Regions from separate parts of the Tardiphaga sp. 42S5 genome, predicted to be linked through region 1. Evidence: predicted binding sites of a transcription regulator. Region 1 holds the regulator's gene; each other region holds the start of a gene.

Region 1 (10,178 bases):
ACGCTGACATTCTATGACTGGTTCGCCGTGCGCACGATCGGCCGCCGCGACGTGCCTTACCGGATCAACGCGCTGGCGGCCTTCACCAGCTATTCGATCGGCCACAATGTCGGTGCCAGCGTCTTCACCGGCGGCGCGGTGCGCTATCGCATCTATTCGGCCTGGGATCTCAGCGCCGTCGATGTCGCCAAGATCGTGTTTCTGGCTGGCCTGACCTTCTGGCTGGGCAATCTCGCGGTGCTCGGCATGGGCATCGCCTATCACCCGGAGGCGGCCAGCGCGATCAACCAGGTGCCGCCATGGATGAACCGCATCCTGGCCTATATCATCCTCGCCGGCCTCGTCGGCTATGTGGTCTGGGTCTGGATGAAGCCGCGCAGCGTCGGCCGCGGCCCATGGTCGGTGGTACTGCCGGGTGGCCCGCTGACCTTGCTGCAGATCACCATCGGCATCATCGATCTCGGCTTCTGTGCGCTGGCGATGTATATGCTGGTGCCCGCCGAGCCTGACGTCGGTTTCGTCGTGGTCGCCGTGGTATTCGTCTCGGCCACCTTGCTGGGTTTCGCCAGCCATTCGCCCGGCGGTCTTGGCGTGTTCGACGCCGCCATGCTGGTTGGCCTCGAAATGATGGATCAGGAAAAGCTGCTGGCTGGCATGCTGCTGTTCAGGGTGCTTTATTACCTCGCGCCGTTCTTTATATCAGTCATGTTACTGACGCTTCGCGAGCTTATTATCGGTTCGCGATCGAAAAAGCTGCAGGCGGTCGCGGCGGACGCCAAGCCCGGCGTCGGCCACCCGCTCAAGGAACATGGTCGCTCCGGCGCCTGATATACGTTCGCATTCGCAGCAGGAAGAGATCCGGTTCAGATGGCCATTGAAGCTTCTCCATCGACCATGTTTTCGCCGTGGCCGGACCGGCTGCGGCATTCGGCGATCATCCTGCTGGCCGCCGGCCTGGCGCTGGCCGCACTGGTGTTTTTCGGCGAGTTGTCGCCGCTGCGCGCGGGCATCGTGTTCGTCTGCATCGCCGGTGCGGCGCTAGTGCCGTGGCGGCTGCATGACGTGGTGACGGCGCGCGACGAGGCGCTGGCCGCCAATCCTGTCGAGGCGCCCGCGGTGCGTGCCATCATTGCCGGAATTCCCGATCCCGCCGTGCTGCTCGACCGCGCCGGCCGCGTCATCCATCTCAATGCCGCAGCGGCGCAGCTCGCGCCCGCGTTGCGCAAGAACGAACTGGCGCAATTCGCGCTGCGCTCGCCGGAGATCATCACCGCCTTGCGCGAGTCCATCGCCACCACCGAGCCGCGCCGCGCGACTTACCTCGACCACGTTCCGGTCGATCGCTGGATGGAATTGATGATCACGCCGGTGCCGGTTCCGACTGCCTTTGGCGGCACCGACACCTGCATGCTCATGACGTTCCACGACCAGACGCCGCTGCGCCGCGTTGAGGAAATGCGTGCCGATTTCGTTGCCAATGCCAGCCACGAGCTGCGCACGCCGCTGGCGGCGCTGTCCGGCTTCATCGATACGCTGCAGGGACCTGCCAAGGACGACGCCAAGGCGCGCGAGCGCTTTCTCGGCATCATGCATGCGCAGGCGACCCGCATGGCACGGCTGATCGACGATCTGCTGTCGCTGTCGCGCGTCGAACTGTCGGCGCATGTGCGGCCGGATACGCTGGTGGATATTCTCCCGATCATCCGTCAGGTCGGCGACGGGCTGGAGCCGCTGGCCAACGAGCGCAACGTCAGGATCGAAATGGCGCTGCCGGAGACGCCGGTGTCCATCGCTGGCGATCGCGAGGAATTGCTCCGGCTGTTCGAGAACCTGATCGAGAACGCGCTGAAATACGGCGCATCCGGCGGCAAGGTCGACGTGTCGTTGACCACGGAGTCGACCTCGGAGGGTGTGCCGGAAATCCGCGTCGCCGTGCGGGACTATGGCCCGGGCATCGCCCCCGAGCATCTGCCGCGCCTGACCGAGCGTTTCTACCGGGTCGATGTCGGCGACAGCCGCGCACAGGGCGGTACGGGCCTCGGCCTCTCGCTGGTGAAGCACATCCTGAACCGGCACCGTGGCCGGCTGCTAATCGAAAGTGTGCCGAAAAATGGCGCGACCTTCACCGCGGCCTTTCCGCAGGTAAAGACGCCGCCGACCCCTCCTACCTCCGCCGCGTCCTGACGCCTTAAACTCCCTTCGTTCTCCTGCGCCCATAGCGACCGCCCTCGGGCGGTCGGGCATCGCTGGCTTCGCTCAGACAGTCAAAAAAGCCCTGGCGGATGGTGCGGCATTGCGTCCGATCACCCTCAATATCGTACCCGCCGCTGTCATACGCGCGCATGCGCGCGAGGCCGGATTCCGCCTGCTGAAACATATTGTTAACCCCTGTGACGGCGGATTTTGACGGCCTGGCATGACCCTTATGGCAGGGCATTTTCGATGTCATTTGCACGGTAAAATTATCCGCGGAGGCAGAAAAACAAAGCATTTACAGATGCTTGGTGCCGTCATCCAAGTGTCACGGAACTATCATAAAAGCACAATCGACCACCCCTAAACGGGCGGCGTGAGCACAACTGGCGCATCCGGCGCGGTCACTCACGAGATTGGAGACATCCCATGAAATTCCTCAAAGCGATCGTCGCTGCCGGCCTCGTTGCCGCCTCGACCTCGGCATTTGCCGCCGACATCACGGGTGCCGGCGCAACCTTCCCGTTCCCGGTCTATTCGAAGTGGGCCGACGCCTACAAGAAAGAGACTGGCAATGGTTTGAACTACCAGTCGATTGGTTCGGGCGCCGGCATCAAGCAGATCCAGGCCAAGACCGTGACCTTCGGCGCCACCGACGCGCCGCTCAAGGCTGAGCAGCTCGAGAAGGACGGCCTGGTTCAGTGGCCGATGGTGATGGGCGCGATCGTTCCCGTCGTGAATCTCGAAGGCATCGCCTCGGGCGAGCTGGTTCTCTCCGGCGAAGTGCTCGGCGACATCTATCTCGGCAAGGTCACCAAGTGGGATGACGCTGCCATCGCCAAGCTGAACCCGAAGCTGAAGCTGCCCTCGGCCGCCATCACCGTCGTTCGTCGTTCGGACGGTTCGGGCACCACCTTCAACTTCACCGACTATCTGTCCAAGGCCTCGGCTGACTGGAAGACCAAGGTCGGCACCGGTACCGCCGTCGAGTGGCCGGTTGGCGTTGGCGCCAAGGGCAATGAAGGCGTTGCCGGCAACGTCGGTCAGACCAAGAATGCCATCGGTTATGTTGAATATGCTTACGCCAAGCAGAACAAACTGACCTATACCGGCATGGTCAACAAGGCTGGCAAGACCGTGCAGCCGACCGTCGCGGCTTTCCAGGCTGCTGCGTCGAACGCCGATTGGGCCAAGGCTCCTGGCTACTACGTCATCCTCACCGACCAGCCGGGCGAAACCTCGTGGCCGATCACTGCCGCGACCTTCATCCTGATGCACAAGACCCCGACCGACAAGGCGGCCTCGGCTGAAGCGATCAAGTTCTTCAAGTGGTCGTTCGAGAAGGGCGCCAAGATGGCTGAAGAGCTCGATTACATTCCGATGCCGGAACCCGTCGTCAAACTGATCGAAAAGACCTGGTCGGCTGACATCAAGAGCTGATCCGGTGTGTGGGCGGAGGAGAGGGGCATCTCTCCTCCGTTTGCTGCAGGGCTGAATTTCTCTCTTCTTCTCTTCTGACTTAGCGCCCTGACAAGCCCCTCCAGGGCAACGCGTTTTGGGGTATTGTAACAATTACAGGGGACTGGCGTGGCAGACATGGCCGTACAGAGCTCTTCGATGGACGCTGCCGGACCTTATGATCGTGCGAAGGCTTTGAATGCCTTCAAGACCGGGGACCAGGCGTTTTATTGGATCACCCGCATCTCGGCGCTGTCCGTTTTGTTTATTCTCGGCGGCATCATTCTGTCGCTCATCGTTGGTGCGTGGCCGGCGCTCCGCGAATTCGGCTTCTCGTTCCTGACCACGCAGCGCTGGGCACCGTCGGCTGATCCGCCGGTGCTGGGAGCGCTCGGCCCGATCTACGGCACGCTGATCACCTCGGTGATCGCGATGGCTATCGCCATTCCGGTCGGCATCGGCATCGCGATCTTCCTCACCGAACTGTGCCCGAACTGGCTGCGCCGCCCGATCGGCATGGCGGTCGAGCTTCTCGCCGGTATTCCCTCGATCATCTACGGCATGTGGGGCTTCTTCGTGCTCGGCCCGTTCCTGGCCAACCATGTGCAGCCGTTCATGATCAGCGCCTTCGAAGGCGTCCCGGTCCTCGGCGTGATCTTCGCCGGCCCGCCGTCCTATCTCTCGCTGTTCAACGCGTCGCTGATCCTCGCCATCATGGTGCTGCCCTTCATCACCTCGATCTCGGTCGACGTGTTCAAGACGGTGCCGCCGGTGCTCAAGGAAGCTGCCTACGGCGTCGGCTGCACCACCTGGGAAGTCGTCCGCAACGTCGTCATCCCCTATACCCGCGTTGGTGTGATCGGTGGCGTCATGCTGGCGCTCGGCCGTGCGCTCGGTGAAACGATGGCGGTGACCTTCATCATCGGCAACTCGTTCCGGATCACAGGCTCGATCTTTGGCCCGGGCACCACGATCTCGGCAGCGATCGCCAGCGAGTTCGCGGAGAGCGACGGTCTGCATCAATCGGGTCTGATCCTGCTCGGTCTCCTGCTGTTCGTGCTGACATTTTTCGTGCTCTCGGCAGCGCGTCTGATGCTGCTGCGTCTGGAAAAGAAGGCGGGCAACTAATATGAACCCGATTTACGCTTCACGCCGTCGCAACGACATGATCATCCGTGGGCTCTGCATGGGTGCCGCTCTCTTTGGCGTCACCTGGCTCGCGCTGATCCTGTTCACGCTGTTCTACAACGGTATCGCCGGCATCAGCCTGCAGATATTCACCCAGAACACGCCGCCGCCCGGCTCCATGGAAGGCGGCCTGCTCAATGCCATCGTCGGTTCGATCATCATGACCGTCATCGGCGTCGGTATCGGCGCGCCGCTCGGCCTGTTTGCCGGCACCTATCTCGCGGAATACGGCAAGCACGACAAACTCACCTCGGTGATCCGCTTCATCAACGACGTGTTGCTGTCGGCCCCGTCCATCATCATCGGCCTGTTCGTTTATGGTGCGGTGGTGGTTCCGATGGGCGGCTTCTCGGCTCTCGCCGGTTCGCTTGCGCTCGCCGTTATCGTGATCCCCGTCGTGGTTCGCACCACTGAAGATATGCTTGGTCTCGTGCCGAACCCGCTGCGCGAAGCGGCCTCGGCGCTCGGTCTGCCGCGCTCCCTGGTCATCAAGCGGATCGCCTATCGTGCAGCCCGCGCCGGTCTCATCACCGGCGTGCTGCTGGCGACCGCGCGTGTCGCCGGTGAAACGGCGCCGCTGCTGTTCACCGCGCTGAGCAACCAGTTCTTCAGCCTCGATCTCACCAAGACGATGGCCAACCTGCCGGTGACCATCAACAACTTCGTGCAGAGCCCCTACGAGTACTGGAAGCAGCTCGCCTGGAGCGGTGCCCTGATCATCACCTTGACCGTACTTGCCCTTAACATTGGCGCGCGCATTCTCGGCGCCGAGAGGACAGCAAAATGAGTGAGCTTTCTGTGTCGTCTGGCGTTCCTTCCGTCTCGATGCCGCCGCCGTCGGCCCTGCAGGGCGAGACCCGTCCCAAGGTCACCGTGCGCGACCTGAACTTCTACTATGGCGAACACCACGCTCTGAAGAAGATCAACCTGACGTTGATGGCGAACCGTGTGACTGCGTTCATCGGCCCGTCGGGCTGCGGCAAGTCCACGCTGCTGCGCATCTTCAACCGCATGTATGATCTGTATCCCGGCCAGCGCGCCGAAGGTCAGCTCATGCTCGACAACCAGAACATTCTGGATCCAAAGCTGGACCTCAACCTGCTGCGCGCCCGCGTCGGCATGGTGTTCCAGAAGCCGACTCCGTTCCCGATGACGATTTACGAAAACATCGCCTTCGGTATCCGCCTCTACGAAAAGATCTCCAAGTCGGAGATGGATATTCGCGTCGAGAGGGCGCTGCGCGGCGGTGCGCTGTGGAACGAAGTCAAGGACAAGCTCAACGCGTCGGGCCTCAGCCTGTCGGGCGGTCAGCAGCAGCGCCTGTGCATCGCGCGCACCATCGCGGTGCGGCCGGAAGTGATCCTGTTCGACGAGCCGTGCTCGGCGCTGGATCCGATCTCGACCGCGAAGATCGAGGAGCTGATCGACGAGTTGAAGGATCAGTACACGATCGCGATCGTGACCCATAACATGCAACAGGCTGCCCGCGTCTCCGACAGCACAGCCTTCATGTATCTCGGCGAGTTGATCGAGTTCGATCAGACCAACAAGATCTTCACATCACCGACCGATCGCCGCACCCAGGATTACATCACCGGCCGCTTCGGCTGACGCGACATATTCGCGGGAGGAATTTGAGATGGCTTTTGAACACACCACCAAGGCTTTCGACGACGATCTGCAGGAGCTGACCCGTCTCGTCGCCGAGATGGGTGGCCTCGCGGAACGGCAGATCGTCGAATCCGTCGATGCGCTGATCCGCCGGGACGTCGCGCTCGGTGCGCGCGTCGTCGCCACCGACGCCGAGATCGACCAGTTGCAGCGCACGATCGAAGAGCGCGCCGTGCTGACCATCGCCAAACGCCAGCCGATGGCTGTCGATTTGCGCGAGATCGTCGGCGCGCTGCGCGTCGCCACCGATCTGGAACGCATCGGCGATCTCTCCAAGAATATCGGTAAGCGCGTCAATGCACTCGACAGCGACTTCCATCCGCTGAAGCTGATCCGCGGCCTCGAACACATGACCGACCTCGTGACCACCCAGGTCAAGGCCGTGCTCGACGCCTATGCCGCACACGATCTGCCCGCTGCGATGACGGTGTGGAAGGGCGACGAGGAAATCGACGCGATCTGCACCTCGCTGTTCCGCGAACTCCTGACCTATATGATGGAAGACCCGCGTAACATTTCGTTCTGTATCCACCTGATGTTCTGCGCCAAGAACATCGAGCGGATCGGTGACCATGCCACCAATATTGCGGAAACCGTGTTCTACATGATCGAGGGCCAGCAAATCCTCGACAAGCGCCCGAAGGGCGACATGACCACATTCGCGAATACGCCGACGGTCTGAAGCATGATCCGGAAAAGTGGGAGCCAGTCTTCCGCAAGGATCATGATCTAAAGGCTTTTCGGACCTCACTGAGGATATTGACCATATGGCTGTGAATGCACGCATTCTGGTGGTGGAGGACGAGGAAGCCCTCACGACGCTTCTTCGCTACAACCTCGACGCCGAAGGCTATGATGTTGAAACCGTCGCTCGCGGCGACGACGCCGACACCCGCTTGAAAGAGCGGGTGCCGGATCTCGTGGTGCTCGACTGGATGCTGCCGGGCCTGTCCGGCATCGAACTGTGCCGCCGCCTGCGCGCACGGCCCGAAACCAAGGCATTGCCGATCATCATGCTGACGGCGCGTGGCGAAGAGAGCGAGCGCGTTCGCGGTCTCGCCACCGGTGCCGACGACTACATCGTCAAGCCGTTCTCCGTGCCGGAGCTCCTGGCCCGCGTGAAGGGCCTGCTCCGTCGTGCAGCTCCCGAGCGTCTCGCCACCGTCCTGGCGTTTGGCGACATCGAACTCGACCGTGACAAGCGCCGCGTCGTGCGCTCAAGCCGTCCGATCGATCTCGGTCCGACCGAATATCGCCTGCTGGAGTTCTTCCTGGAACATCCGGGCCGCGTGTTCAGCCGCGAGCAGTTGCTCGACAGCGTCTGGGGCCGCGACATCTATATCGACGAGCGCACCGTCGACGTGCATATCGGCCGCCTGCGCAAGCTGCTCAATCCCGCCGGTGAGCCCGATCCGATCCGCACCGTCCGCGGCGCCGGCTACGCGCTGGACGACCGCTTCGACAAGGCGGCGGAGTAGGTATCTTCCTTCTCCCCGCCTGCGGGGAGAAGGTGGCCCAGCATAGCGCAGCGACGCCGGGTCGGATGAGGGGGACTCTCCATCGCCTTCGGAGTCTGTGGAGCGCCCCCCTCACCCGACGCCCTCATGCGGACGCCGACCTCTCCCCGCAAGCGGGGCGAGGTTAGAAGCCCCCAAACAAAAAATGCCCGGCTCATCACCGGGCATTTTCATTTGGCTTAGATGCTTTCCAGCTCAGCGCGTCGGCTTCGGCACTGCGCGGCGGCGATCGCTGGCCGGCTGATAAGCGATGCGCGAGTGATGCGCGCAATAGGGGGCGCCGGCCAGGGCCTTGCCGCCGCAGAAGTAGAAGTCCGCGCTCGACGGATCGCCGATCGGCCAATGGCAAGTGGCTTCGTTGAGTTCGACCAGCGACAGGCGCTGGCTGATCGGCACAATGTTGTCATAGGCGATCGGATCGGGCTCGGCCTCGATCTCGTAATTATGGGCCAGCGCGGTATTGCCGCGTGCCATCGGGCGGGCGACACGTACCATCTGCTGGGCCGGGCGCGCCTTGCGCTGCCGCGGAGCTGCCGAGGAGGGGCTCTTGGCACGGCCGGACAGGCCAAGGCGGTGAACCTTGCCGATCACGGCGTTGCGGGTCACGTTACCGAGTTCCGCAGCGATCTGGCTGGCGGAAAGGCCGCCTTCCCAGAGTTTCTTCAACTGTTCGACGCGATCGTCGGTCCATGTCATTACCGTCATCGCCGTTTTCCCTTCGTGAGCGCCGGCCTGACCGGGCAGCGCTGCGAGTTGAGACTTCAAAAATCCCTGCGGTCAGAATCCTTTAGCGCTCACCGGGCGCGAATTTCGCGTCCGGCTGTTACGCCGCACTGGATGTGTCAAAAGGATCTACCGCCGCACGAGATGTCGTATCCGACGAGGCAAAAGCTACAATATGCCGTGACTCGCGCGCAAGAGTCGGGCATGCCGCGTCCACATGCTTCTGCAAGTAAAGCTGCAAAATCGGCTTTTTCTGCGACTCCGTGTGACTCGAAAGCCGCAGTGCGCGGTTGACAGTCTTCACAGCACACATAGAATAATGCCCACGTGCCGCCCGAGAAGGGCGGCACGTTTCGTTTCTAGGGTCCGTTGTTCGATTTCGTACAATTGTCATCGACGTGGACGCCGTCTTTTCGATCGGATCGGTTATGACCAGCAACGCAACGTCCTCGCCCCTCTCTCAGGCTCACTTGCTGCCTGTTTTCGCGCGTGCGGATGTCGCTTTCGAGCGCGGTGAGGGCGCGTGGCTGATTGGAACCGATGGCGAGCGCTATCTCGATTTCACCAGCGGCGTGGCCGTGAACGCGCTCGGTCATGCGCATCCGCATATGGTCGCCGCGCTGCAGGAGCAGGCCACCAAGCTCTGGCACATGTCGAACCTGTTCAAGAGCCCGGACGGTGAACGCCTCGCCGCGCGGCTGTGCGAACAAAGCTTTGCCGACTTCGTATTCTTCGCCAATTCGGGTGCGGAAGCGATGGAATGCGCGATCAAGGTGACCCGCCACTATCATTTCTCCAAGGGCCACCCCGAGCGCACGCGCATCATCACCTTCGAAGGCGCGTTCCATGGCCGCACCCTCGGCACGCTCGCTGCGACCGGGGCTGCCAAATATCTCGAAGGCTACGGCACGCCGCTCGACGGCTTCGATCAGTTGCCGCTCGGCGATATCGAAGCCGTGAAGAAGGCGATCGGTCCGAACACCGCCGGCATTCTCATTGAGCCGCTGCAGGGTGAGGGCGGCGTGCGTGCGCCGAGCAACGCGTTCTTCGGCGCGCTGCGCGAACTCTGCGACAAGAACGGCATTCTGCTGATCTTCGATGAAGTGCAGACCGGCATGGGCCGCACCGGCGAGTTGTTCGCCTATCGGCGCATCGGCGTGACGCCGGATGTGATGTCGCTGGCCAAGGCGCTCGGCGGCGGCTTCCCGATCGGCGCGTGCCTCGTTACGGCGGAAGCGGCCGAAGGCATGGCGCCCGGCTCCCATGGTTCGACCTTCGGTGGCAATCCGCTGGCGGTCGCTGCCGCGAATTCCGTGCTCGATATCATGCTGAAGCCCGGTTTCTTCGATCACGTGAAGAAGATGTCGCTGCTGCTCAAACAGAAACTCGCGGGCGTGGTCGACGGCCACCCTGATGTGCTCAGCGAAG
Region 2 (10,178 bases), 2.8 Mb from region 1:
AGAGTTGTACGATTTGCCCCAGTCACCGGCTATAGCCCTTACGCGTAGAAATACTCGTCTCAGCAGCACGGTGTTACCCATCGCACATGACAGATTGATTACGAAACTAGAACACCTCGAACTCAACAGAGATGTGAGACTATCGCGCATCGAAGGTGACGGGGATCATCACGGTTAGAAGCTCGGGCATATCGGCCGGAATGCGCGGCAGCGGTTGCGCGCGGCGGATCGTTTCGATCGCTTCCCTGTCCAGTACGGAGCGCCCTGAACTCAACTTGATATCGACGCGAACGATGCTGCCATCGCGGCGCATGGCGAACATGACCATCACCGTTTCCTGCGAGCCATCGCGGCGCGCATCGATCGGATAGCGCTGATAGCGCTCGATATGCGCTTCGAGCTGGCGCTGATAACGCGTTGCCGTTCCCGCCGGGACTGGGCGCGCCTGCCCGCCTCCCGCCGGCTTTTGCTCCGGAGATGCCGCGGGACGTGGCGGGAGTAGCGGCTGTGGCGGCATCGCCTGCTGTTCGACCGGCGGCAGCACCTGCTCCGAAATCGTCGGCGTCACCTGGAAATCGGCAATCGGCGGGCTAGCATGTAGTGAAGCTTGTTTCACTTCAGGTGAAGGCGTCGGCGACGGAAGCAATTCGACCTGAATCGTCGAATTGCCCTGCCGCGCCGATGGACCAGTGGGCATATGATGCAGCCAATAAACACCGGCGGCGAGCATCACCGGCACCAGCACGACGCTACCGGCCAGCCAGCGCCAATGCCAAAAGCTGCCCGAGGTGTCGTCATACTGATCGGATACGGGATTGCTCCGTGTCAGATCCAGCGCTCTCCAATGTGCTGGCGATGCCATCTGATCCTGCCTAGCGCACGGTGATCATGACCATGACGGGCTGCGGCGTGTTCGCAGGCGGAGCCTGGCTCACCTGTAGCCCATCAAGCAGCCGCCCGATGGCATCGTCCCGCTCCTGGTCGCCCGACGAACGGAACAACTCGGTCCGTTTCACGGTCCGCGGTCCGTCGATCCAGAGTTTGATACCCGCACTATAGCTGCCATTGCGCGTCTTGGCTTCCTTACGCAAAGCCTGCTGGATATCGGACTGGATCACGCCGCTATACACCCGCAATTGCGACGGATCGCGACTTTCCCGTGTACTGCGAACCCGTAACGGATCGAGCACCAGATCTGCTTTATCAAACACCGCAACGGGCGGCATGTCGGGATCTGCCGAGGCCGGCACCAAGGTGATGGAATTGGCGCGGGTGTAGCGGATCAGCAGATCGACATCGCCGAGCAAAACCCGCAGCGCCGTGTCCCTGGTGAAATCGCCCTCGACCAATGTTGAAACAAGATTATTGGCCGCGCTGCTTTCATACAGCAACTGAACGCCGGTGATCTTGCTATACGTCTGCAATGCAGAGGCCAGTGGCTGAATCGGAATATGGAAGCGCATCAGCGCCGGATTTTCTCGCTGTTCGCTCGCGGCCAGCGCCGAAATCATTGCACCGAACACAACGATGGTAGCACCAACGAACAACAGCGGAAAGAAACGGTGACAAGCAACGCTGATGCACGCCCTCGACCTCGCCCGAAGGCGCATGAACAGTTCGAGATCGTCCCACTGCCGAATAGCACTCATATTACAGACTTCGACTTATTGACCTCGACCAGAACACTGACAATGCCCGTAGTCGCTGGCGACGTTGCGTGAGGCACTCATATCGGACGCGCAATGATACAGCAAGGATACGGACGCACCAACTCTACAGCCGACGATAGCGATTGCTAAGCCGCCACACTCGTTTACGTAGTTTTTGTGACACGCATGTTATGTATCTCACTATATTTCGATTCAACGCGAAAGATCGGCGTTCAATATGGCGCCAACCGCAACTGTCGGCTGGCACCACGTCGCAAATCACTCCGTCATCATTCTTTATCGATCTTCCAGGGGCAGCATCTGCGCTTGGACATCCGGCTGCACTCTGTAGCGCGCGACGTAACGGTGCTGCGATCGTTATAGTTTAGCGCGTCGACTGTGGCGCCTACATAACCTGGCCTTCCCCCGCTTGCGCGCCGTCCAGCTCGCTTCCACCGCAGCCATCGCCGAGCACTTCCATGATGATGACCGAGGGATACGCGTTGCCGCTGCCCTGAATCGGCCTCGCCGTCTGCCGCGTCGCCGCTGAAGCATTGGAGTTCGACAACGCTGCGCTGGTGCCCGGCATCTGCACGGTCGGCAAGCTCGTCGACGTGCCCTTGCGCCGGATGATCACCACTTTCAGCCTGCAGCGCCGCCAGATCGACGTTGCCGAAGACTCCGGAGGCGACCTCGCCCGCGTCGATCATCCACGCTGTCCGTCGTCGCCGGCATCCAAGCCAGGCGCCGTTTCTCAAGGAAAAGTGGCATCGAGGAATGTACGGCACTCATCAGTGCCCTGTTATTGGATTGCTGACTCCTGAATATCCCTTCCCGAGAAGCGTCTCGATCGCGAATTCCGCCTTCCCTCCGGCGCTGACGACGCTTTGCGCCGCCAGGAACCGGTATTGCGCAGGTTTGGTTCCATATCGCATCATCTCGCCGTTCTCAGCGAATCTGTCACCTCCCCGCAATCTCGGCGAGGCGTGATCTTTCTGCGTCCGTCAGGACCTGTTTCTGCTCTTGATTCAGCGGTCCGCTGCCGACGACTTGAATGACACTGTTGGTGTTGTAGCTGCGTCGATCATCCGACTTGCGGCGGTCGTCATCCTCACGCTGCTGAGTGTCATTGCCGCCCCCGCCATATCCGAGAACTTCGACAATAATGACCGTCGGGCGCTCGCCGGTCCCTGTCTGGGTCGCGTCCTTGATCGCGTCTGAGGCCGCCTTGTCCTTGGTTTCGACATTCAGGCTGACCGGCGCTGCAGCGACCTTTGGCAGGCCCTTGGATTCGCCTCCCACCTTGATGTTCTCGGCATTGAGCACGAACATCGCGGCCACCGTGAAGTTGCCGCTGACCCGAATGCCCGCGTCGCCGGCATCGACCGTCCCCTGCGGCGCAATCAGCGTCACGTCGCCCTCCTTCACGCCATCGAAGCCGATGATCGTGCCGATGCCGCTGCCGCTGATATCGGGTTTCTCCTGCACTTCGGTGATCGCATCCACGTCCGTGGTGACATCGGGCGCCGAGGGAACGCGCGCCGTCTTCGAGCCACGGCCGGCGTCGATGTCGCCGAGCGTCGACCAGATCACTTCGTCGCCGCCGCCGAATGTCAGGATGCGCGAGCGATTCACCGTCACGCTGTCCCTTGCGAAGATGTTGATATCGCCAGCTCCGAAAGTCACGAGGCCGCCGCCAGCCGGCACGACCGTGCCGAGCGCGGCAACTTGCAATCCGCCCCCCGGTGTCAACGTCTCCACGCTGCCGCCGGCCATGGTCCGGAAAGTCGCATTGCCGATCTTGACACCACCATTCCAGTCTTGCCCCGGAAATAGCGTCTCGATGGCCGTGTAGCCGCGGCTATAGCCGCCATTGATCGGCTGGCCTTGGGCATTCTGATTGTCGCCGGCAGCCTTCAGTTCCTGGCTCAAGACGTCGCGCAAGAAGCGTTGTTGTGCCAGCGACGGCAACGCTTGGAAGCGCGACCACGCCTCGAGCGGGGACACGGTCGTACCGGTGATGCTCTTGATGAAGGACACCAGACCGGACCGCGCGGTGTGTTCCTCGCCGCGACGGGCCTCGACAAGATCGATCAGATAGATCGGCAGCACCACGCCATCAACAGTGGTCTTGAGATAGTCCGGCATCGCGCCGACATTGGCTGGATCGAGATAGGCTGCGATCATCGCATCGTAAGTCGGCTGTTTGCCTTTCAATCCCGCCATCACCGAGATCGATGCACCATCGCGCGGAAGGCCGTGCACTTCGCTGAGGAGGTCGGCACGAACGCGTTCCGTGCCCCCCAACACGCTGCCATCGTATTTGTCGAAGTTTCCTGCACTGAATATCTGGAACGCGGTGCCATAGACGTCGCGTCCCGCGGCGAGCGCGATGGCGCCCGGGCCCTGAACATCGATATCGCCGCCGATGATATCGGTGCCAGCTTCCAGGACCGATACATCGGTGCGATGCAGGTTGCGCAAATTGTAGTTGATGTTGCGGATGTCCGTTCCGGCGCGGAACCAGGTCTGCTCGTTTGTCGTGACCTTCGCAAGTTTCGGGCCGACCGGGGTGTCGATCAGCGATCCGACGATCGAACCGTTGCGCGCGAAGACGCGGCTCGGCTCCATGTCGTTCTGATTGACCAGCTGCTGCGGATTGCTCGCGCTGATGAGATAGCTGCGCAATGCACCGCTATCGCTGGGGGCCCATCTGGCCTGCTGTTGATTAAGCAACAGGGCCGCAAAGCCGCTTTCCTCAAGGGATTGGAAGTCCCTCGGCGTCAGTTCCATGCGCAATTGCAGCGGGGCAGCGCTGATGCCGCCGAACGGCCGCAACGGGGTCGGCATCATGTCCGGATTGGCGCGCGACATGGTGATCTCGCCGAGCACGACATCCCGTTCCGCCAGAATACGGAGTTCGGGATTCGCGCCCGTCGAGGTGAACATCCGGTTCTGATTGGTCACCGATCCGTTCAGCGCGGCGATGCGCGTGACCGATGGATAGAGATTTGTCGCCAACAAGCCGATCATCGAATAATCGACATCAGGGGCATAGTAGCTGCTGGTTAGGTCGAGCTGCTTGGAAAGAAAGCGCCCCTGGTTGGTCAGCGAGACGCTGCCGCCGACGGAGACCAGTTCGAGAGAGGTTCGGTCCGTGTAGCCGCTCATATAAGCATTGTTGCGCGCGCTGCCGCCCGACAGATAGGTGTCGGAATTGAGCAGCAGCGGATCAATCACGGTCTGCAGGATCAGATCGCCTGCGGTTTTCACCGTCATCACGGCATCGCCCAGCGCAAGCACAGGCGCGATATTGTAGACGACATTGCCTTGGGCAAATTGCGCGGACACCGTGCGGCCATTGGCGAACTCGCCCGCATTGATGACGCCTTCGCCGCGGCCGACATAATAATAGCCCGCGCGAACCGTGCCTGTCGCCTCGACCTGCATCAAACCGCCATTGCGCATTTCGAGATGCATCGCTTCGCCGCTCGATCGCCCGCCGCGGACGCGGCCGTTGGTCGGTAGCGCCACCAGCATGTTGACGAGGTCGCCGCCGGTCTTGACCACCACATTGCCGCCGCCGAGGGCGCCGACGCCTTGCTGGAATTTGCCGTAATCGATCCACCACGAGCTTTGCTGGTTGGTCTCGAAGACGAAATCGGAGTCAAGCGAGCCGATTTTCTTCAGCCATTCCATGAAGAGCTGGTTGTCATCGGGATCGGTGGGCAGCACCGACGTCGCGTTGCCCTGCGCCGCGATCCGCAGATTGCCACCGCCGATGCCATAGGCCGCGTCGGTCGGGGTGACGAAGTCCGCATATACGGTCGGATCCGCACGACCCGCGGTATAGATCGCCGAGGTGTTGTGCGCGAGCAGCAGATCGCGGCCGGCGACGATATCGAGATCACCGGTGCCGGTGCGGACGACGTTGCCGGACGTATTGCTGCCGATGGTCAGCGTACCGCTGCCGGCGGCCAGCGCCGCGAGCGGCTTCACGGTCAGCGTGCTCGCCGAGGTCAGGTCTGCGCCGGAAACCAGACGAAGATCCCACGATGCCGTGTTCTGCAACACGCCGCTGCTTGTCGCGGACGAGAAGCCGTCGCTGATATTGCCGAGGATGGTGAGATTTCCCCCCGCTCGCAGCGTCAGGCTGCCCATCCGGGCAGCGGCGAAATCGCCCGCCAGGTTCCAGTCTGTCGCTGCCACGAGATCGCCGGTGCTGCGAATTTCGATGCCGGGCATCACAGCGATGCCGGCGCCTGCAGTGAGCCGTGCGGCAATTGCCGCGGCATGGCCCAGGAACGTGTTGGCATGGGAGACCGCATCGGTTCGCACCGCATCGACGGAGCCGCTGTCGTAGACACTGACGCCTTCGAGAACGCTGGAGCCCGCGCCGACGATGCTGACCTGGAGGCTCGCGACGTTGATCTCGTCGTGTCCGGCTTCCTGGAGCGCGCGGAAGCGAACCCGACCACCATCGCCGCCGGCCACATCGATCACGCCGCCGCGGATGTCGAGTTGGCCGCCGCTCGCCTCGAGCGTGACCCGGCCACTGCCGAACTCGCCGGTCGCACCGGCCTGCAGCAAAGCCGAGCCGAGCATGGTCAGCCCGTTGCCGGCACTCACCGAGATCCTGCCGCCATATCCGGAGCGGGTATCGATCGTCCCTGCCAGCGTCACCGAGCCCTGATCGGCCACCAGCGTGAAATCGGCGACCTGCGTCAGGCCATCGACCACCACATTGCCGGAGCGGATGCGGAACTCACGCGACGCCGAGAATCCGGCAGCGTTCAGTATCTGGCTCTGCCCCGCAAAATCCGGGAGGGCTGCGATGTCCAGCGCAAACGAGCCGCCCGTCTGGCCCGCGCCAGCATGCGCCTCGATGCGTCCGCCGAGTACGACGGTGCCGCCATTCGACGCCACCAAAGACAGTTTGCCCGCAGCGCCGCGGTCCGCATGGGCGGACAGGTTGAGATAGCTGCCAGGCGTCATGACGACGGACCCAGCCGCCGTCAGACCAATGCTGCCTGCATCGGCATATTGCGCGACATCGTAGAACTGCTTCCTGAAGCCGCCGACATCGATCACACCTGTCGGGGCGATCACCACATCGCCGGCAGTCGATGCGAGATTGACCGAGCCGCCGAGAGCGACGATCCGTCCACCGAGTTCGACGCTGGTGCCGGTAAATCCGAAACGGGCACCGAGACTGGCTTCCGGATTATCGAGCGGCGTATCGCCGCCTGCGAGAATGCGGATCGCATTCTGCGCCGTCAGTGATTGCGCCGCGCCGCCGCGCCCGGTCACCACCGGGCTCACCAGCGTCACCGCCGCGGTGCCCGCATCGATCGACCCGCTGCCCTCGCCGGTGATCTGGCGGTTGGCCCGCAACATGACCGTATCGAAGCCGCGCAGCGCCTTGGCGCCGCTGCCGAGCACGATTTCGTCGGCAGTCAGCGACAGCTGAACGGTACCGACCGCGCCGGGATTGGCGAAACTGCCGCCGCTGTTCTGGAAAGCGATCGTCTTGCCGGTGACGGCGATCGCGCCGGTGCCATAACCGACCAGACCGGAAGCATCGAACGCGACCTTGTCGAGACCGGCATTGCCCAGATTGACCGATGTATAGAAATCAATGGTGCTGTAGCTGCGCAATGTCAGCGCCTGCGTATTGGCGAGTTGCGCCAGCGACGTGGCATCGAGGACGAGACCGCTGCTGCCGCCGCCAAAGCCGATGCGACCGCTTGCCACCGACATCGCCGCGCCCGAGAGCTTCGCACTGCCGGCAACGACGGTATTCTGCGTGGCATCCAGCAGCAAGGCGTTGCCGCCGGACAGGGTCGCATTGGCGCCGATGCTGATGACGCCGCCCGTCGATGTATCGACACTCTGGCGCAGCACGTTGACGGCGTTGCCCACCGACACCCGGAGCAGCGCGCCATAGTCGCGTACCGGAACGAGCAGCACGTCGTTGCTCGGATCATAGTCATTGTTGCCGCCGGGATCGCCATAGACCGCCGCCTGCTGGGGCGCGATGACGAGATCGACGCCGCTGCCCGGTGATTGGCCAGCCGCCACGATGACGCTGCCTTCGGCGACGCGGACCTCGCCGCTCGCGGCAAGCAGGATCTCCGGCCCGCTGAGGCTGCTGGACGCATCATTGCGAACCAGAATATCGCTCGCCGCGACATCGATGCGCAGACCGCGCAGATCACCGCTGCGCACGCCGCCAATCAACAGGCTCCCCGCGCCGAAATTGCTCAGCGATGTGGCATCGATGATCAGGTAGCCGGAGAGATCGGAGCGGTTCTGGCCTGCGCCGACGATGGCGATCTTGCTGCCGGAAATATCGACGAGTCCGCCGCGTCCGCCTTCTGCGGGTTGCGATTTGAGCGTGCCGTCGAGAACGAGCGTCGAGGACGCCTTGAACACGACCGAGCCGCCGTCCACCGGCATGCGCGGCGTCACGACATCGACGCCGGTGAGGCGGTACTGGCTGAGCTTGAACGCGTCCGATATGAAATAGCTGTTGGCGGTGGCCTCGTTATATTCGCTGTAGCTGCGCAGCGTCGTTCCCGACATCACGCGCCAGGACGACTGGAGCTGATCCGCCCCGCCGCCATAGCTATCGGCCAGACGGCCGGCCATGGTCGTCGAGCCATCCGCCATCGCCATCGTATTCGGCGTCCGTGCCGTCGCAGATCCCTTCACCATCGACACCGCGAAGGCACCCGGCAGCAAGGCGTAGCGCGCCGGGAGCAGCGCGTACCAGCCTGCGGCGAGCCCGTTGCCACCCGCCAGCCAGATCTTCTGCTGCGTTGCCGCGGATGCGCTGAGCCCTGGCATGACGGCATACATGCCCGAGCCGGCCAGCACATCATGCGAGCCGCCTGGACCCGGTACATGCTCCCACGCATACAGATCGCCGCCGCCGCGAATATCGACCACCGATCCCGTGGCCAGCGTGACCTTCGGGCCTTGCAGGACGATGCTCTTTTCCGGCAGACGGCTCAGCGGCAGCGCCTCTTGTTCCAGCGACTGCGTGACCGCAGGGGCGTTCCAGAATTCATTGTTGGCGAGCGTACCGTAAGGCAGGATCAGGCCATCACCGGACACGGACGTAATACTGCCCGCGAGAAGCGTGAGACTGTCGGTCGCCGTGATCATGATGCTGCCGAATGGCGCGCGCACCACGCCGCCCTGCACGATGACCGGCGCTTCGAGCTTCAAGGTGCCGGCAGCGGACAGCGGCAGGCCGCTGTCGCCATTGCTTCGAATTTCAAGTTCCGTACCCGCTTTGATTTTCGCCACGATACCCGTTGCGGGATAGACCTGAGCTGCCGTGAGCGTCAGTTTACCGTCCGCGGTCAGATAGGATGTGCGATCCGCCGTGAGATCGGCGTCGGCGATGAAGGCGCCGAGACGCAGGTCGCCCGTCACCAACCGCGTTTCGGCGAAACCGGAAAATGTCGCGCGTGTCACGTCGAAGAGATCCGCCGTCAGGGTGATCGTGCCGCTGCCCGCCACTCCCGCCGAGCCGTTGCCGGACAGGATCTGGATGTGGGGTGCAGTGATGCTCGCAGCACCGGCGCCGCCACTGACGATCGGACTTCCGATCGAGATCGATTGTGCGACCGCGAGATCGACGCCCGGCGCAACCATGAGCACCGTGGAATTGGTGGTGAGCGTGCCGAAGCCGCCGCCATTGACGGCATCGGCGGACATCTTTGTCATGCTCACGGCAACGTTTGGCAACTCCTGCCACAACGGAATGGTCGCGCCGGGATCGACGTAGAAATGCTTCCTGAGCAGATCGAGCTGATTGATCAGTCTGGGCAGGATCAATTCCAGCGGCTGGTTGGCGGTCGCCGGCGTGCTATCGGATTTGGGATTGACGAAGGCGAGACCGCCCGTGCGATTCAGGCCGACCGCTTGCTCGATCTGCGACAGCACAGTCCAGAATTCATACGTCAGATCCCCACCTGACGTGTATTCGTGATAGATGTCCAGATCGAGATAATAACCCAGATTGAGATCGAGGGCCTTGATCACGCCGTCATTGCGATCGCGATAATACAGCGTGTAGGGCAGCGAATATGAACTACCGGGTTTGGCGATCGACGCGACGCTGATGCTGAGATCGCCGCCTCTCGCCCGGGCGCCGCCGGCCCTTGCAAGCAAGGTCGCATCGACCACGTCCGTTGCTTCACCACTGAATTTCAGCGAGATGCTGCCGCCATTGCTCGCCATCGTGTAGGCATCGGCGCCATTGCGTCCGAGGTCGATATCGAACGTACCGCTCGCGCCGGAGACGTCGATAAGCGCCCCGCTTTCGAGCGTCATCTTGACAGTTTTATCGAGGCTTACGGCACCGCCGGCCAGGACGCTGCCCGAGCGGATGCCGCGTTTGTCGGTCTCGACCACCGCAAGGCCGCGGGCGAGAAGCCGCGCGCCCGAGGTGAGTTTCAGTTCGCCGTTGGCACTGAGCAAGATCGCGCCCGCCGGAGCTTCCAGCGTACCGCGAAC
Region 3 (10,178 bases), 1.9 Mb from region 1:
ACGCGGCAGAACGAATTACTTGCGTTTGCTCGGAACCAGTCAACAAGAGCTGCTGAAAGAAGCGCGAGAGGATGCGCCCGGCTTTGCCTTCGTTGTTCGTTCGATGAAAATTGATTTTCTAAAACCGGCAGTCCTGGACGATCTGCTTGACGTCGTCACGGTTCCACAAGAGGTGAGGGGCGCCTCGATCATGCTGGGTCAGGAAGTGCGCCGCGGCGATGAGTTGCTGCTTGAGGCCAAGGTCAAGGTGGCCTTTGTCTCCGGCGGCCGCGCCAAGCCGATTCCGAAGGCGCTGCGGATCGCCATGAAGGCCGATCAGATTTAGCAATCGCCCCATAGGTGAAACGGCATCGACTCCGCATGCGGCAAGGCTACAATCCTGGCATATCGCAAAGCCGAGGGTCCCATGTCGCGTCCACCGTTCCCGCCCTTCACCCGAGAGACCGCCGCCCAGAAGGCCCGCATGGCCGAGGACGCCTGGAATTCACGCGATCCGGTGAAAGTGTCGCTCGCCTATACCGAGGACTCGACCTGGCGCAACCGCGGCGAGTTCTTTCAGGGGCGCCCGGCGATCGTCGAATTCCTCACCCGCAAGTGGGCCAAGGAGCATGAATATCGGTTGATCAAGGATCTGTGGGCGTTCGACGGCAATCACATTGCCGTGCGCTTTCAATATGAGTGGCACGATGACGCCGGCAACTGGCATCGTTCCTACGGCAACGAGCAATGGGAATTTGACGAGGCCGGCCTGATGCGCCGCCGCGAGGCAAGTATCAACGATGTTGCCATTGCAGAGAAGGATCGCCGTTTTCTGTGGCCAGCACCAGGGCCGCGTCCGGCCGATGTGCCGGGTCTCGGCACTGATCCGTTCTGATTAGGTCCAGCAGGACCTCATCCATACGGATCAGAGCGAGCCGCTATCGACCACGAATTCGACGCGCTCCGCGACGAAACGTGAATGCGTGGCGCTCAGCGGCGTGCCGTCGGCATCCACATCGATGGAATCGACAATCAAAATCGGACGCCCGAGTGCGACACCAAGCCGTGTCGCATCGGTGGCGTCGATGATCCCCGCGGTGACCCTCGTCGAGGCGCGGCGATAGTCCTTGATGCCGTAATGCGCCAGTGCCTTTGTCATCGAGCGCACGCGCTCATAGACCTTGCCGAAATCGGGAAAGCGTTCGGCCGACAGCCAGTTGGTGCCGACGCAGATCGGCGTCTTGTCAGCGAGGCGCAGCGCCTCGATGCGGATCAGCGGAGCGCCGGCTTTGAGGCCAAGCTGCTTGGCGAGATCACGTGTTGCCACATCATCCCAGGCTCCGATCAATTGCGCTTGCGGCTCGCGTCCGCCGGCACCGGCAATTTCCGAGAAGCGCGTGCGTGACCGCAGGGGATATGCAAGCTTTGGCGATTCCACATAGGTGCCGCTGCCACGCTCGGCGCGCACCAGGCCACGTTCGGCCAGAGTTGCGAGGGCGCGGCGTACGGTGTGGCGGTTGACGCGGTAGATGTCAGCCAGTTCGGTCTCGCCGGGCAGCTTTTCGCCAGCGTCATAGCGGCCATCGGCAATGCCGCGTTCGATGCCGTCGGCGACATGTCGCCACAATGCAACGCCTGTTGGCTTGTCCTGAATGGTCACAAAATCGGTCCCGGAATGATGTCGACCACGCATTAGCGAAAAATCGTGCCGCTGTCACGAAACGGTCATTGCCCCCGCCTATAAAGTTGTCTAGTAAATCATACAACTTGTTGAGCGACGGCGACATGACTTCATCCTCCCTGAACCACCAGCAGGCCCGGCGCCGTGAGGCGATGGGGGTGCTTGGACACTCCGCCACGGCGGATATCGCTGGATATCTCGATGCGGTGGCCGTTCCCGCCCATGAACATCTGCGTCAGCCGGAAAACGGGCTGGTGATGTTGCGCGGCCGGATCGGCGGAGATGGCGCGCCGTTCAATCTCGGCGAGGCAACCGTGTCGCGTGCCGCTGTACGGCTGGCTAGCGGTGAGATCGGCTTCGGCTACACGCTGGGCCGTGACGGCACGAAGGCGCACCTGATCGCACTCTGCGACGCACTCATCCAAACCAGTGAATTTTCAGATGCTCTCGAAACCAAGGTGCTTACGCCGCTGCGTGCGCGCGTCGTCGCCGATAGCAAGCGCAAGGCTGCGGAGACCGCAGCGACCAAAGTCGATTTCTACACACTCGTGCGCGGGGAGGGCTGATCATGACGACAGTTGCGGAAATGCCGGCCGGTTTCGCGGATAAGGTCCTCGCAGCGCAATCGACCTTTCGTTCGGTGATGGATGCGATGGCGCGTCCGGGTACCGTGCAGCGCATTCAGGCTGTTTCGGGCGTGCCCGCGCCGATGATGCGCGGCGCGGCCGCCATCGCGCTGACGCTGTTCGATCAGGACACGCCGGTGTGGCTCGATGCCAAGCTGGCGGCGACCATGGATGTCGCCAGGTGGATCAAGTTTCATACGAGTGCGCCCGTGATTGCCGATCCTGCGATATGTGCCTTTGCCGTGGTGGCTGATACTGCCGCGCTGCCGGCGTTCGGCAGCTTTGCTTTCGGCTCTGCCGAATATCCGGATCGCTCCACCACCATTGTCCTGCAGGTGGCGAGCCTGACCGAAGGTCCGGCCTATGAACTGCGGGGTCCCGGTATCGACGGCGCCACCATCCTGCGCGCCGCGATCGGCGTGCCGGATCTGCTGGATCGTCTTGCGCTGAATGCCTCGCTGTTTCCCCGCGGCATCGATCTCGTGCTGGTCTCCGGCGAATCCATCGTCGCGCTGCCGCGCACCACGCGCCTTGTCGCGAAGGAGGGCTGAGCATGTATGTCGCCGTCAAGGGTGGCGAACGCGCCATCGAGAATGCGCATCGTCTGCTGGCTCATGAACGCCGCGGCGATCGCGACGTGCCGGAAGTATCGCTGGCACAGATCTCCAATCAGCTCGGTCTCGCCGTCGATCGCGTGATGACCGAAGGCTCGCTCTATGACCGCGAGCTCGCGGCGCTGGCCATCAAGCAGGCACGCGGCGACATGATCGAGGCGATCTTCCTGCTGCGCGCCTTCCGCGCGACGCTGCCGCGGTTCGGCTCGAGTGAGCCCGTCGATACGTCGCAGATGCAGGTGCGTCGCCGCGTGTCCTCGACCTTCAAGGACATGCCGGGCGGCCAGGTGCTTGGCCCGACCTTCGACTATACGCATCGTCTGCTCGATCCGGTATTGACCGGCGAGTCCTCGCCCGATCAGCCCGTCATGACCGATGCAGAGCCGGGCGTGATGCCGCGCGTAACGGACATTCTCGGCCGCGATGGCCTGATCGAAACGTCGCCTGCGGAAGATCCCGAGAAGCCGGTCGGCGATCTCACTCGCGATGCGCTGAGCTTCCCGGCAGATCGCGATCTGCGGCTGCAGAATCTGGCGCGGGCCGATGAAGGGTTTCTTCTGTCGCTTGGTTACTCGTCGCAGCGCGGCTATGGCCGCAACCATCCTTTCGCCGGTGAAATCCGCCTCGGCGAGGTCGAGGTTGAATTCATGGCCGAGGATGTTGGCTTCGCGGTGCCGCTGGGGTCGATCACGCTGACCGAGTGTCAGATGGTCAATCAGTTCAAGGGCTCGGATACCGAGGCGCCTTGCTTTACCCGCGGTTACGGTCTCGCCTTCGGCCAGTCTGAGCGCAAGGTGATGTCGATGGCGCTGGTCGATCGCACGCTACGTGCACGCGAACTCGGCGAGGACATCAAGGCGCCGGCACAGGACGAGGAATTCGTCATGTCGCATTCCGACAATGTGCAGGCGACCGGCTTCGTCGAGCATCTGAAGCTGCCGCATTATGTCGACTTCCAGTCCGAGCTCGGCTTGCTCCGCAAGCTGCGCAAGGAATTCGCCGATGCCAACGAGACGCCCGTTGCTCTTCAGGAGGCCGCGGAATGAACGCGCCGACATATAACTTCGCCTATCTGGACGAGCAGACCAAGCGGATGATCCGCCGCGCCATTCTCAAGGCGATCGCGATCCCCGGCTATCAGGTGCCGTTCGCCAGCAGGGAAATGCCGATGCCCTATGGCTGGGGCACCGGCGGCGTGCAGGTCACGGCGGCGATTCTCGGCCCCGTCGACAAGCTCAAGGTGATCGACCAGGGCTCCGACGACACCACCAACGCGATCTCGATCCGCAAGTTCTTCGAGAAAACTGCCGGCGTCGCGGTGACCACGAGCACAGGCGATGCGACGGTGATCCAGACACGGCATCGCATTCCCGAAGCGACGCTACAGGCGCATCAGGTGCTGGTCTATCAGGTGCCGATCCCCGAGCCGCTGCGCTTCCTCGAGCCACGCGAGACAGAGACGCGGCGTATGCATGCACTCGCCGAATACGGCTTGATGCATGTAAAGCTGTATGAAGACATCGCGCGCTTCGGCCATATCGCCACGTCCTATGCCTATCCGGTGAAGGTTAATGCGCGTTATGTGATGGACCCGTCGCCGACGCCGAAATTCGACAATCCGAAGATGGACAACTGCGCAGCCCTGCAGCTGTTCGGCGCCGGCCGCGAGAAGCGAATCTATGCGATCCCGCCTTACACATCGGTGGTGTCGCTGGATTTCGAGGATCATCCATTCGAGCCCTACAAGCACAAGGCCTGTTGTGCACTGTGCAACGCCGAGGATAGCTATCTCGACGAGATCGTCATCGACAACAAGGGCAGCCGGATGTTCGTCTGCTCTGACACCGATTATTGCGAAACGCGGCAATCACAGGGGCATCGCGGCAGCGAGAATGCTGCGCCCTATGCGGAGAGCGCAAATGCTTGATGTGACAGCGAATTCAACTCAACACGCTGCGCCGGTGCCGGCCAGCGACGAGCCATTGCTAGTTGCGGCAAACCTGGGAAAATCTTATGGCCGTCTTGCGGCATGTCGCGACGTGACGTTCGAACTCTATTCCGGCGAAGTGCTGGCCATCGTCGGCGAGTCCGGGTCCGGCAAATCGACACTGCTGCAGATTCTCTCCGCCCAGTTAGCGCCGACCACCGGCAGCGTCTCCTACCGGATGCGCGACGGCGTGACCCGCGATCTCGCGGCGATGGGCGAAGCCGAGCGCCGGTTCCTGTTTCGCACCGACTGGGGCTTTGTGCATCAGGACCCGGCGATGGGGCTGCGCATGGCGGTCTCGGCCGGCGCCAATGTCGGCGAGCGGTTGATGGCTGTGGGCCAGAACCACTACGGCAAGATTCGTGACACGGCGACCTCGTGGCTCGAACGGGTGGAAATTTCGCCCGAGCGAATCGACGATGCGCCGCGGACCTATTCCGGCGGCATGCGGCAGCGGCTGCAGATCGCGCGCAACCTCGTCACCGAACCGCGTCTCGTCTTCATGGACGAACCGACCGGCGGTCTCGACGTGTCGGTGCAAGCGCGTTTGCTGGACATGATGCGTACGCTGGTCAGCGAGCTTGGCCTTAGCGCGATCGTTGTGACGCATGATCTCGCAGTGGCGCGGTTGCTGTCGCATCGCGTGATGGTGATGCAGGGTGGACGCGTAATCGAGACGGGGCTCACCGATCAGGTGCTCGACGATCCCCGCGAGCCCTATACGCAACTGCTCGTTTCCTCGATCCTGCCGGCGTGAGGTCAACATGATTCCGATGATCGATATCCGCAACGCCGAAAAGACCTTCGTGATGCATCTGCAGGACGGCATCCGCCTGCCTGTGGTACGCAACGTCTCGTTCCATGTCGCGCCCGGCGAATGCGTGGTGCTGTCCGGTCCCTCGGGGGCGGGCAAGTCGTCGATTCTGAAGATGATCTTCGGCAATTATCGTTGCGACGGCGGCACCATCGGCGTGCGCCACAACGGTGACGTCATCGATATCGCCACCGCCGAGCCGCGCGAGATCCTGGGTGTGCGCCGCGACACCATCGGGTATGTCAGCCAGTTCCTGCGCGCGGTGCCGCGTGTCGCCGCCATCGATGTCGTGGCCGAGCCGCTGCTCGCTGCCGGCGTAACGCGCGAGGAGGCGCGTGCGCGTGCGGGGGCGTTACTTAAACGTCTCAACATTCCCGAGCGGCTGTGGAAGCTGCCGCCCTCGACCTTCTCCGGCGGTGAGCAGCAGCGCGTCAATATCGCGCGCGGCTTTATCTCCGATCTGCCGATCCTGTTGCTGGACGAACCGACTGCGTCGCTCGATGCCGCCAACCGAGCCGTGGTCGTTGAACTGGTCGCCGAGAAAAAACGTGCCGGCGTCGCCATGGTTGCCATTGTGCATGACGACGAAGTACGGCACTTGATCGCCGACCGGCTGGTGGACGTCGCATCCTTCGCCGCTGCTGCTGCCTGAGAAAGAGAACCATGACCGCATCATCGACCGAAACCGTCATCGGCAACGCCCGGATCGTTCTCGCCGACCGCGTCATCGACAAGGGCTGGATTGCCTTCGCTGGTGGACGCATCGCCGAATTCGGCGAGGGTGATGCGCCACGTGGTAGCGACGATGCGCGCGGCGATCTGATTATGCCCGGCCTGATCGAATTGCACACCGATCATCTCGAAGCCCATTTCATGCCGCGGCCGAAGGTGTTCTGGGATCCCATCGCTGCCGTCGTTTCCTACGACGGCCAGCTTGCTACGTCGGGCATCACCACGGTGCTCGACTCGGTGCGGGTCGGGTGTGAGGACTCAAGCCAGGGCATCGACAGCTATGCCGGCGTGCTGGTGGATTCCATTGCTTCTGCCGGCGAAGCCAGGCTCCTGCGGGTCGATCACTTCCTGCACCTGCGCTGTGAGATTCCGATGCCAACCGTGGTCGAGGAAGCGAAGGCGCTATTGGCGAAGCCGAACGTTCGGCTGATGTCGCTGATGGACCACACGCCCGGCCAGCGCCAGTTCCGCGACGAGGAGAAGCTGCGTACCTATTATCGCGGCAAGGGCGGCAAGTCCGATGCCGAGCTCGATGTGATGTTCGCGCAACGCCTGGCTTGCCAGCAGCAATATGCGGCAGGCAATATGCGGGCGATCGTGGCGCTGGCTCACGGGCGCAATATTCCGCTGGCGAGCCATGACGACACTACGGAAGACAACGTGACCGAAGCCGTTGGAGACAAGGTCTCGGTGGCCGAATTCCCGACGACGCTGGAAGCGGCCCAAGGACTGCACAAGGCTGGCATCGGCATCCTGATGGGGGCGCCGAATGTCGTCCGCAACGGTTCGCATTCCGGCAATATCGCGGCGATCGATCTCGCCCGCGAAGGCATGCTGGATATTCTGTCGTCGGACTATGTGCCGTCGAGCCTTCTGATGGGAGCCCTGCAGCTCTCGAGCAAGGTGCCATCCATCGATCTCGCGAGCGCGATCCGCACCGTGACCAAGCGGCCCGCAGAAGCAGTCGGGCTCATGGACCGCGGTGAGATCGCGGTCGGCAAGCGCGCCGACGTGATCCGCGTCCATGTGGCGCATGAAGTGCCGGTGGTGCGCAATGTCTGGCGCGAAGGACATCGCGTGGCATGACCGACACTGCGGCGATATCCGAAGCGCAGGCAGGTCGGATCGGCCCCGGCCGGTTGGTGCTGGTGGTCGGCCCGTCGGGTGCCGGCAAGGATACGCTGATCGGTCTGGCGCAGGCAGCCTGCGCGGATGACGACAATGTGGTGTTCACGCGCCGCGTGGTGACGCGCGAGGCGTCGGAATTCGAGAATAATGCGCAGGTCACGCCGGAGGCGTTCCGTCAGGCACAGGCCAGCGGCGCTTTCGCCGTCCACTGGGAAGCGCATGGTCTTTCTTATGCACTTCCGCGCTCGATCGATGATGCGCTTCGCGCCGGCCGCAATGTCGTTGCCAATATCTCACGAACGGTTATCCCGGCGCTACGTGCCGCTTATGAAGATGTCGTCGTAGTGTCGATCACGGCGCCGCCGGACGTGCTTGCGGCGCGACTTGCGGCGCGGGGACGCTCAACCGATGGCCCGATCGGCGATCGGCTCAAGCGCAGCGTCGAGACATCAGGTGCCGACGTCACGATCAACAATATCGGTGTCGCGGAAGATCATGCGGATGACCTGATACGGGTCATCAGGGGTCAATAGATACGGCAGAGGGGAGTGCGGCCATGTCGGTGATCGAAACCATCGAGCAGCTCGAGGAGATCTACGGCCGTCTCGATGACATCGGCGAAGCATCCACCGCCAAGGTCGCGGACTGTGTAACGGCGCAATATCGCCGGCTGATCGAGGTCTCGCCCTTCGCCGCTCTGGCGACCACCGGCCCGGAGGGGCTGGATTGCTCACCGCGCGGCGACCTGCCGGGCTTCGTCCGCATCCATGATGAGAAGACCCTGATGATGCCCGACCGCCGCGGCAACAACCGCGTCGACAGCCTGCGCAACATCGTGCGTGATCCGCGGATCGCGCTGATGTTCCTGATTCCGGGCTCGGGCACGACGCTGCGCATCAACGGAGAGGCATATCTGTCGGCGGATCCCGCATTGCTTGAATCCTTTGCGGTGACAGAGAAGGCTCCCCGCACGGTGATCGTGATGACGGTCGGGGAGATCTATTTCCAATGCGCCCGCGCCATCGTGCGGTCCGATCTCTGGAACCCTGATAAACGCGTCGATCCGAAGACCCTGCCGACGCCCGGCGAGATCCTGGCGGAGATGAGCGAGCGCCGGGTCGGCGGTCCGGAATACGATCGGCAATGGCCGGAAAGGGCGCGCCAGACCATGTGGTGAGGGGGCGAATCTGGGGGTGATTTTTGCAGTGCGCTTCTGTCGCCTGCCGCGACTCCGTAGGCCCCTTAATCTAAGTATTTTGCGCTTGCGAGGGTCCTGAAACCCTGCCGTACAAGTCGAATCGGGGTTTGATGGTCAAAAAACATCATTTTTCCCGGCAAAATCTGTGAAAATTTCATTGAGCACGGGTTTTTTCCCGTAATTCCTCATAGTGTCTGTCTCACCGAATCACGGCAAACCAAAAGGTGCAAAATGGCAGACCAAATGACGAAGTCGCAGCTCATCGAGAAAATCGCTGAGACCACTGAGCTCTCGAAGAAGGACGTCAAGGGCGTTATCGAGACCATGGCGACCCTCGGCTATAAAGAGCTGAAGAAGAGCGGCGTGTTCCTCGTTCCCGGCTTCGCCAAGTTCGTCGTCATCAAGAAGCCCGCCACCAAGGCACGCAAGGGCACCAACCCCTTCACCGGCGAAGCAATGACCTTCAAGGCCAAGCCGGCCCGCAAGATCGTGCGCGCCCGCCCGGTCAAGGCTGCGAAGGACGCGGTCTAAGCGGACCTCCGGCGCGGTCGCCTATGAGGTGACCGCAGCCGACGTGAATTGAGGACGGCGCGGCATTCCCCAGGGGATGCCGCGCTGTTTTCGTTTGGGGGAGTGCCTGATCTCTCCCCGCCTGCGGGGAGAAGGCAGTCAGCGCGGCTCTAATCGTTCACGCGCTTCTTGTAGGCGACCGCGTCCATATCCCTGATATCGACGCTGAGGCTTTTGGTATGCGGCAGCAGCAAAACCATTGCCGCGCGCAACGCCTCGCTCACGGCGACTTTCTGCTCGGGTGTGCGGCCCTCGAGCATGGAGACCGACAGGTGGCAGAAGCCTTCGGCCCGGCCGGCCATCAGGTGATGCGCATACGGGATCGCGCGCACCTTGATGTCGGCGGCCTTCATTACCCCGGTGGCGGCGCCGGCATTGTGCAACGCCTGCATCAGGCTGGCGACGTCGAGCGCGTCGCCATGGCCGTCGGTGGAATGTTCGATGACGATATGGGGCATGGAGGCATTTCCAGTTGGATCAAAGAAGCAGCGGCTTTACCGAGTCGGCGGCATCGCGCAGCAGCGGCAGGAAGCGGTCGATCATTTCGCCGGTGGAGATGCGGTCGACATGGGCGCCCATATTGATGGCGGCGACGATGGCGCCATCGTAGCGCCGCACCGGCACCGAGATCGAGCGGAAGCCCGGTTCGGCCTCGCGGTCGACCAGCGAATAGCCTTTCTCGCGGTCGGTGATGATGGTGGCCTTCAGCAGTTCCTTGTCGATGACCGTGAACGGCGTCATTGCCACGAGGTCCATGGCATCCAGCGTCGCGGTGAGGTCGTCGTTGGAATACTTGCCGAGCATGGCGCGGCCCACCGATGAACAGAAGGCGGGCAGCCGGTAGCCAAG

Evidence for each region. Region 1 encodes PhoB, which activates phosphate uptake and scavenging genes when phosphate is short. Its sites were predicted from a motif close to TGTCATNNANCTGTCAT; they were not measured.
Region 2: a site for PhoB is predicted at 1,639-1,655, ahead of SFY93_RS22430 (STN domain-containing protein). Genes of this name have one in related genera too.
Region 3: a site for PhoB is predicted at 1,692-1,708, ahead of phnG (phosphonate C-P lyase system protein PhnG). Genes of this name have one in related genera too.

What each region holds. Positions count from the first base shown of each region.
Region 1 covers NZ_CP139027.1:1,227,660-1,237,837, forward strand. Annotated here, with positions in the region: gene SFY93_RS05745 (lysylphosphatidylglycerol synthase domain-containing protein) at 1-828, shown strand, start outside; gene SFY93_RS05750 (ATP-binding protein) at 868-2,184, shown strand; gene pstS (phosphate ABC transporter substrate-binding protein PstS) at 2,623-3,633, shown strand; gene pstC (phosphate ABC transporter permease subunit PstC) at 3,781-4,779, shown strand; gene pstA (phosphate ABC transporter permease PstA) at 4,781-5,626, shown strand; gene pstB (phosphate ABC transporter ATP-binding protein PstB) at 5,623-6,450, shown strand; gene phoU (phosphate signaling complex protein PhoU) at 6,479-7,192, shown strand; gene phoB (phosphate regulon transcriptional regulator PhoB) at 7,284-7,988, shown strand; gene SFY93_RS05785 (GcrA family cell cycle regulator) at 8,223-8,732, opposite strand; gene SFY93_RS05790 (aspartate aminotransferase family protein) at 9,179-10,178, shown strand, end outside.
Region 2 covers NZ_CP139027.1:4,804,785-4,814,962, forward strand. Annotated here, with positions in the region: gene SFY93_RS22425 (energy transducer TonB family protein) at 140-862, opposite strand; gene SFY93_RS22430 (STN domain-containing protein) at 873-1,511, opposite strand; gene SFY93_RS22435 (hypothetical protein) at 2,056-2,289, opposite strand; gene SFY93_RS22440 (filamentous hemagglutinin family protein) at 2,610-10,178, opposite strand, start outside.
Region 3 covers NZ_CP139027.1:5,625,457-5,635,634, reverse strand. Annotated here, with positions in the region: gene ybgC (tol-pal system-associated acyl-CoA thioesterase) at 1-325, shown strand, start outside; gene SFY93_RS26255 (nuclear transport factor 2 family protein) at 407-874, shown strand; gene phnF (phosphonate metabolism transcriptional regulator PhnF) at 905-1,639, opposite strand; gene phnG (phosphonate C-P lyase system protein PhnG) at 1,765-2,226, shown strand; gene phnH (phosphonate C-P lyase system protein PhnH) at 2,229-2,837, shown strand; gene SFY93_RS26235 (carbon-phosphorus lyase complex subunit) at 2,840-3,946, shown strand; gene SFY93_RS26230 (alpha-D-ribose 1-methylphosphonate 5-phosphate C-P-lyase PhnJ) at 3,943-4,827, shown strand; gene phnK (phosphonate C-P lyase system protein PhnK) at 4,820-5,644, shown strand; gene phnL (phosphonate C-P lyase system protein PhnL) at 5,652-6,353, shown strand; gene SFY93_RS26215 (alpha-D-ribose 1-methylphosphonate 5-triphosphate diphosphatase) at 6,365-7,519, shown strand; gene phnN (phosphonate metabolism protein/1,5-bisphosphokinase (PRPP-forming) PhnN) at 7,516-8,094, shown strand; gene SFY93_RS26205 (pyridoxamine 5'-phosphate oxidase family protein) at 8,118-8,738, shown strand; gene SFY93_RS26200 (HU family DNA-binding protein) at 8,991-9,290, shown strand; gene SFY93_RS26195 (5-carboxymethyl-2-hydroxymuconate Delta-isomerase) at 9,440-9,787, opposite strand; gene SFY93_RS26190 (IclR family transcriptional regulator domain-containing protein) at 9,807-10,178, opposite strand, start outside.